One region of the Lentibacillus juripiscarius genome, then DNA from elsewhere that is predicted to be linked to it. Evidence: riboswitches for the same ligand, from Rfam matches in the RefSeq annotation. Region 1 holds a riboswitch; the other holds the start of a gene.

Evidence for each region. A riboswitch is a leader RNA that binds a small molecule or an ion and turns the genes downstream of it on or off. The one in region 1 is predicted to bind thiamine pyrophosphate.
Region 2: it holds a riboswitch for thiamine pyrophosphate, as region 1 does, so the genes downstream of both, thiW (energy coupling factor transporter S component ThiW) here and tenA (thiaminase II) in region 1, are expected to answer to the same signal.

Annotation. Positions count from the first base shown of each region.
Region 1 covers NZ_JBHUNA010000022.1:28,638-32,615, forward strand. Annotated here, with positions in the region: gene ACFSUO_RS10905 (NUDIX hydrolase) at 1-311, shown strand, start outside; gene ACFSUO_RS10910 (ZIP family metal transporter) at 365-1,180, opposite strand; gene tenA (thiaminase II) at 1,580-2,266, opposite strand; TPP riboswitch at 2,350-2,450, opposite strand; gene guaC (GMP reductase) at 2,555-3,538, opposite strand; gene ACFSUO_RS10925 (Eco57I restriction-modification methylase domain-containing protein) at 3,702-3,978, shown strand, end outside.
Region 2 covers NZ_JBHUNA010000005.1:65,716-69,693, reverse strand. Annotated here, with positions in the region: gene panF (sodium/pantothenate symporter) at 1-832, opposite strand, end outside; gene ACFSUO_RS03120 (YhdT family protein) at 829-1,113, opposite strand; gene ACFSUO_RS03115 (DUF4064 domain-containing protein) at 1,449-1,877, opposite strand; TPP riboswitch at 2,079-2,195, shown strand; gene thiW (energy coupling factor transporter S component ThiW) at 2,280-2,771, shown strand; gene thiD (bifunctional hydroxymethylpyrimidine kinase/phosphomethylpyrimidine kinase) at 2,807-3,610, shown strand; gene thiM (hydroxyethylthiazole kinase) at 3,611-3,978, shown strand, end outside.

The DNA of each region.
Region 1 (3,978 bases):
CAAGAATTGTCTATCCGTTCGCCGGCAGAATTATAAATCCAGAACAGATTCAGCCAAATCAGTCCGAAGTGGAACGGGTGTTTAACGTACCACTGTCATTTTTTTTGGAAACTGAACCAGAAAAATATAAAGTGGCATACCAGCCCATGCCTGAAAAAGACTTTCCTTTTGAACTCATCCAGGGCGGGAAAAATTATAACTGGAATGAGCGCAGCAGGGATGAGCTTTTTTATCAGTATGATGGGAATGTCATTTGGGGTCTGACCGCCATGATTATGTATCATTTTGTCGGGCTGCTAAAGACGATGTAGGTTGTTTGGGCAAGAGGGGTGGGAGCGGGACAAGGGACAGTCCCCGCGTCCCGTTAACCTAATGCAACATCGAGAATCATCATGATGGCGAATCCGAACATGACGCTCATGGAGGCAAGGTCTTTATTGCCGTTTTCCTGTGAGCTTGGGATGACTTCTTCAGCCACGACGAAAATCATTGCTCCTGCCGCAAAACTGAGTGCATACGGCAAAAGGGGCTGCATAATAGTAACCGCCAATGCTCCAATGACACCGGCTATCGGTTCGACCATGCCAGACATCTGTCCATAAAAGAAACTTTTCCTTCGTGCCATTCCTTCACGACGAAGCGGCATCGAAACGGCCAATCCCTCTGGAAAGTTCTGAATTCCAATGCCGAGAGCTAGTGCAATGGCACCGCCGAGTGAAGCCATTGGCAGATCGGCGGCAATTGCTCCGAAAGCAACACCAACAGCAAGCCCCTCCGGAATGTTATGCAATGTAACTGCCAAAACAAGCAGCGTACTCCGTCTTTTTCTTTCCGGGTTGATTCCTTCAGCCTGATCCATCTTTAAACCCGGATGAAGGTGCGGGAGTAATTTGTCTGCTCCCCATAAGAAAAAGCCACCAAGCAAAAAGCCAATTGCGGCGGGAACCCATGCTGGCACAGGACCTCCCTCCGCCTTCTCTAATGCTGGCGCAAGTAACGACCAGAAACTTGCGGCAATCATGACACCGCCGGCAAAACCAAGCATACTGTCCATAAAACGCTGATTGAACCCTTTTGTTGTGAAAACCAGTGCTGCACCTAATGCAGTCATGCCCCATGTGAAAAGAGTAGCAATCGTTGCCTGTGCGATTGGATTCAATTCCAGAAAAAAATCAAACATAATTAATGCTCCTCTCCTATATTTTGATCCGTTAATGGTCAGAATATGTTTCAATGATTAAAAATTGATTAATTATGGCATTTTTGTTTTGTGCACACCTAAATGTTTACCTAAGGAAACTTTTATTGACTATGGAAAGTATACACCTGCTCCAGTTGGATGTCAATTGCTTAAGGGCTGTCCCGCAGGTACTTAGAAAGACTCAGCCATTCCATCTGTCGCATGGCGTGTGCCGAAGTATTCTTGTGAGGTCGTCCACACTTTCTCTTTTTGACGTTATAAAAAAACGCAAAGACCGAAAATTCGTCTTTGCGCCTGTGCTGAGACTGTTATTTTAAAACTAGGTATTGTATGAAAAAACTTCCCCCTAAATTAAAAGAAGGAAGTTTACGAGTTATGTTATACAGTTGGTTCGACTGGCCAGAATGATTTATTTTCGGCCATATTCCAAAACATATATTCAAAATAACTTGTCTTTACAATAATTTCTTCTAGTTCTTTCTGTTCATGCTCAGGTTTTCCTTCCGCGATATTATTAATAAGGTTGATGCAGTCTTCCGCGATTTTTGTGAATTCTTCCGACGAATACAATTTAACCCAATTTCCATAAAGCTCATGTTCGGTTGCACCTGGCCATGTGGCAAGTTCTTTTCCGATAAAATTATAACTCCATGCGCAGGCCAAAACCGATGCGATCGCATTTTCAACGCCGCCGTTTTGCGCTTTATTTAACATATAGCTTGTATAGGCTGTAACTGTAGCGGACGGTTCGGTTGCTTCCAATTCCTCATTTGAAATGCCGAATCTCGCTGCGTACTCCCGGTGTAAATCCATTTCATAATTCATTGTACCGGAAAGTAAATTTGCAAACATCGTCATTGTCTTTAAGTTATGCGCTTTTGCAGCTCCAATTGCAAATACGCGAGAGTATTCAATTAAGTAAATATAGTCCTGTTTCATATAGTGCTTAAACTTTTCTTCATCTACATTCCCTTCGCCGATACCTTTGACAAAGGGATGCTCCAAATAAGAATTCCACAAAGGTTTTACCCGCTCAAAAACGCGATCACTGAATTTTTGTTCCATAGTAAATAGCTCCTCTCCTATTTCACTAGGGGGAGCATAAAAAATCATTTACCGCTAAAGCAAAACTGACTACATCCATAAATCCTTCATCATTTCCACTTCCCTACGCTAGTATGAACTAGATCAGGTTCAAAGGGTCAAGACTTACCTTTCTCAGCAATGCAATGCTCCCCTAGTGTTTTTTTAATTATTCAGTTAGCTATTATGGTATACGCAAATAATACGTCTGTCAATTCCTGTTCCTTTGTAAAATGAAATATGGTGCAGGTGTTTGCGTTGGTTCCATGACTAATATACTTTATCCCCATTAAATATGGAGTTTTTCACGACGACATAATCCACATGACGGATCGCTTCTAAACTAGACCCACCGGCATAGGATATGGAGGATTGCAGATCCTGTTCCATTTCCTGCAATGTATCTTTTAACGAACCTTTATGCTCCACGTACATTTTCTTTCCTTCTACATTTTTCTTTTCACCCTTTTGGAATTCCGAAGCTGAACCAAAGTATTCTTTATACCGTTTCCCATCTTTTTCAACTGTTTCACCAGGGGATTCATCGTGACCGGCAAACAGGGAGCCAATCATGACCATCGTCGCACCAAAACGGACGGATTTTGCAATATCGCCATGTGTCCGGATACCGCCATCAGCAATGATTGGTTTAGTCGCTGCCTTGGCGCACCATCTTAGTGCCGCTAATTGCCAGCCCCCGGTTCCGAAACCCGTTTTTAATTTTGTTGTGCATACTTTTCCAGGGCCTATACCAACTTTGGTTGCATCTGCACCAGCATGTTCCAGTTCTCTTACAGCTTCCGGTGTGCCAACATTACCAGCAATCACAAAACTGTTTGGCAAATGTTCTTTAATGTGGCGGATCATGTTGATGACCGCATTTGCATGGCCGTGCGCAATATCGATGGTAATGAAATCCGGTATAAGCTGTTCATTCGCAAGTTGTTCAATAAACGGATATTCTGTTTGTTTAACACCGACGCTGATAGAAGTGAACAATTCGCGTTTGTTCATATCCTGAATAAAAGCCTGACGTTTATCTGGTTCAAACCGGTGCATGACATAAAAATATCCGCCGGCAGCCAGCTCAGCCGCTATGTCCTCGTCCATAATCGTTTGCATGTTGGCCGGTACAACCGGAAGTTTAAACGTATGTCCAGCTAAAGTAATGGATGTGTCACATTCAGATCGGCTGTTCACGACACATTTGGCCGGAATCAGCTGTACATCTTCATAATCGAATACGTTTTCCATGAATATCTCTCCTAATAAACGAATGTTATATTAAAAATCAAATTAAATGTTCGTACATTTCGTACTATACACGAATCGTTTTGGTATGTCAAAACTGGACGATCACTTATACTATTTGTGCTATAATGTGGGTGATTTGCACCATTTATAAGCGGGTGAAACAATGCGGTATACTACACTGAGCAGGAATGAAACAGATAACCGGTATCACAATAGGGGTACAGAACACGATATTTTCAAAGCTTTTTATCAGGACTATCAGGAGATCCGGGAAGAATTGTTCGGGCATTTACGGAAACATAATAGAGAATGCAGCAATTTAGTTATTTTTAAAAAGGCACAAAAAATTCTAGATCGTGTTATATTCATTTGTTTTTGCGAGGACACTGGCCTGGTGTCAGCTCATCTATTCCGGGATATCGTTCAAGCCAACGAACAAT
Region 2 (3,978 bases), on a different contig from region 1:
TCCCGATAATCAACGCGCGATGCATCGAACGGGAATCTTTATAGGACATCGCCCTGACTGCTATCTGCGGCAAAGCGACAACCCCGACACCGACAAGAATCCAGAACGACGATACAAATGCCGGTGACAGGCCGCCATCCGCACCGTATGGGGTGATCAGATTTGGATTTTCAGCAGTGAGATCGGATATAATATTGGAAATACCGCCTCCAGCAACAATAGTCGCTACCAGCAAGATAAGCGTGCCGGCAAACATGATTGTCCCTTGAATAGCATCCGTCAGCGCTACGGCCCGGAAACCGCCGATAGTCACATAAATCAAAACGAACAGCGCAAAAATAAATAAGGCTGTCGTATATGGGATACCGACCAATGATTCAATCAGACGGGCCCCGCCAATCCACTGGGCTGCCATTGCAGAAAATAAAAAGATAATAATACTGAATGCCGAAAACAGGACAACCCATTTGGACCGGTAACGCTCCTTCAAAAAATCAACCATGGTCAGCGCTTTATATTTTCGCGTAACAATCGCAAATTTTTTACCTAGTACCATTAACACAAAATACCCTGTCGATACTTGTGTCATCGCTAAAAGTACCCAGCCAAGCCCTTCCGTATATGCCGTTCCCGGACCGCCAATAAAACTGCTGGCACTGCCATAGGTAGCTGTCATCGTCATCGCCAGAACGAACCCGCCGAGACTCCTTCCGCCCAAGAAATAGTCCTGCATAAATGTATTGGACGCTTTGATATACTTCCCGGCCCACATGCCAACGCCAAATATAACCAGCAACAACCCGATTAATGGAACTAATGCCTGCCAATTCATGTCTCTTCTCCCTCTTCTTCAAATGAAACTTCCACAAACCATTTCTTCACCACAATCGTGACCAGTACTGCCATCACAATGAACCCGAGCACACAGCTATAAAAGAACCACGCCGGCAGTCCGAAAACATACGTGTAGTCGGACGGATCCTCCCCGCCAAGTCCATAGGCAAACGCAAACCACCAAATAAAATTAAAGATAGCCAGTCCCACCCCAAATAAAGCTTCCCGGTTGGCAACTTTATACCGTGGGTCGCTCTCGGACGTATTTTTTTTCTTCACTCCCATGTACCTCCTTTTAACGCTTTCCAAAATTCGAGCCCAATTTACAAACTACCTCTTATTAATATAACGGATAGAATAGCTGATTGTAAATATTCGAAAAACTCCTTTCACCCTATCATAAAGCCGGGATTCAAAACACAAGCAAAATAGACGGAAATGTCGTACATGAAATAATTGATATCAAAAGAGAAGAATTGAAGAAAAAATGGGTTTATGTGTGTTTTGTGGTCGTGATTAACTCGAATATTCGTTTATGACTATTAAGCTGAATTTCCTTCTTTTTCATCAATATTAAAAAGAGTAACCATTTGAGTTACTCTTTTTTAACAGGTCTATTCCACTGTTATTGGTTCTTGCTTTTTCCGTGCCAGACACATAATGCCCGCAATCAGGTAGAATAATCCACTGAATATTCCGGCGCCAGCGGTTACAACCGCACCAAGAACGGCAGTCACAATCAAAATAATACCGGCAGCTTTTGGATTTTTGTCACCCTTCATAAGCACAATGGAGACGATCCCCAAAATAAGTGCCAGCACTGAAACAATAATCAGAAACCAGCCGCCGCCCTGGAACATTTCCAGCATAGCATCCATATCACCTGCTGCCACTTCCGGCTGTTGCTGCCTGACTTCTTCTTTCGTCTGATCCCAAATTGCTTCATTGTTAAAGAGCCAAACCATAAATGCACCGACCGCGGCAAAGAAACCATAAATCAAAATGCCAACGATGGTTAGTACAATTTCTCCTGTTCTGTTCATGCCTATACCTCCCCGAGTCATCTTCTGCTACTCTATGCATTCCTTGGGCTGCATTATTCGAGTCAGCATGCTTTCTTGATTGTATCATAAATCCATTGTTGCTTTCCTCCATTAAATAGTGGAAACTTGTTTGAAACTTTGAAAAAGACATGACAAACTTACCTTACTTTGTTACACTTAAGTGGACTAAAAATATAATGCGAGAACTACTAGGGGTGCCCAGCAATCGTGGGCTGAGAGGAAAGGCGTTCTGAGCTTTCCGACTCTTACGGACCTGATCTGGTTAATACCAGCGTAGGGAAGTAGTCTGACAGAATTGCTATCAGCTATTTCAAGCCAGGTCCAGTCTATGGATCTGGCTTTTTTCGTTTGGATCCACCCCTTACCGAAAGGAGGGTCTACGTGAATCGGACACGGTTATTAACGACGATGGCCGTTTTTGTAGCAATTGGAACACTTGGTGCACAGCTCTTATGGTTTCCGGCCGGTGTCGCCAAGGCTTACCCGGTGCAGCACGCGGTCAACGTCATGGTCGCTGTCACACTTGGCCCCGGTCCGGCGGTTGTGATTGCCTTCATGATTGGCCTGCTCCGGAACATGCTTGGCCTTGGTACATTATTAGCTTTTCCCGGCGGCATGATTGGTGCCTTTCTAGCAGGTTACCTCTACAAAAAAACCGACAAAATAGCAATGGCTGCGGTCGGGGAAGCCGTGGGTACAGGAATAATTGGTGCACTGTTTGCTGTTCCATTTGCACGCGTGCTATTGGGCAGTTCTGCTGGTGCCCTTTTCTTCCTTCCTTCGTTTCTAGTCAGCAGTGTAACCGGGGCATTAATCGGCTGGTTTGTTGTATCCAAAGTCAAACAAGCCAGAATCATGGAAAACCATGTTTAAAAAAGAACTCCTTAAACAGAAAGGATGATCCATTCATGAACAAAGTCGAATCAGCATTAACCATAGCCGGCACAGACCCGAGCGGCGGCGCCGGTATCCAGGCCGACCTGAAAACCTTCCAGGAATTACAAACGTATGGGATGTCCGTCATTACATCGGTCGTCGCCCAAAATACAACAGGTGTCCAAGATGTGCAGCATATGTCAGGATCTATGATTAAGGAGCAGCTGGTGTCCGTCATTTCCGATATCCCATTCCAGGCATTTAAAACCGGCATGCTAGCTAACATTGAAATCATGGATGCCGTTGCAGAAAAGATTTGTGGATTGACTGTACCATATGTCATGGATCCCGTGATGGTAGCAGCCAGCGGTGATCCGCTAATTTCAGATGATGCCCAAACGTATTTGTGCGAAAAATTGCTCCCCCTGACGACGGTCACAACACCGAACATCCCAGAAGCAGAAGCAATCACCGGCCAAACAATCACAACACCGGAAGATATGCAGCAGGCAGCCAAACAGATTGTGCATGATTTTGGCGCGAGTGCCGCACTTGTCAAAGGCGGTCATATGCGAGGGAAAGCGGTGGACTTTTTATATGATGGGGATCGGATGCACACTTTTTCGGCAGACCGGATTGACACAAAAAACACACATGGAACCGGCTGCACCTATTCAGCAGCTATTACCGCTTATATTAGTCACGGGTATACATTACCGGAATCCGTGAAAAATGCTAAAGATTACGTAACCGCGGCCATTCGCCATTCACTTTCCATTGGCAACGGAAGCGGTCCTACCAACCATTGGGCACAGCGGATGGAAAGGGTGAAATAGATGAATCAAACAATCATCCAAGAGGTGCGTGAAACAACGCCGTTGATACACCATCTTACCAACCAGGTCGTAATGAACTTTTCAGCAAACGGCCTGCTGTCATTTGGAGCTGCACCAGTCATGGCAAAAGCTGAAGAAGAAACCGCTGAAATGGCTGCCAATGCAAATGGCCTCTTACTTAATATCGGCACCTTAACGTCACAAGAGCTTCCTGCCATGATTAATGCAGGTAAAACTGCCAATGAACGAGGGATCCCTGTTGTTCTGGACCCGGTCGGTGTCGCAGCAACCCCATTCCGGACCAATGCGGTAAAGAGGATTTTAAGTGACGTACAGCCAACGATCATCAAAGGAAATGCAGGAGAGCT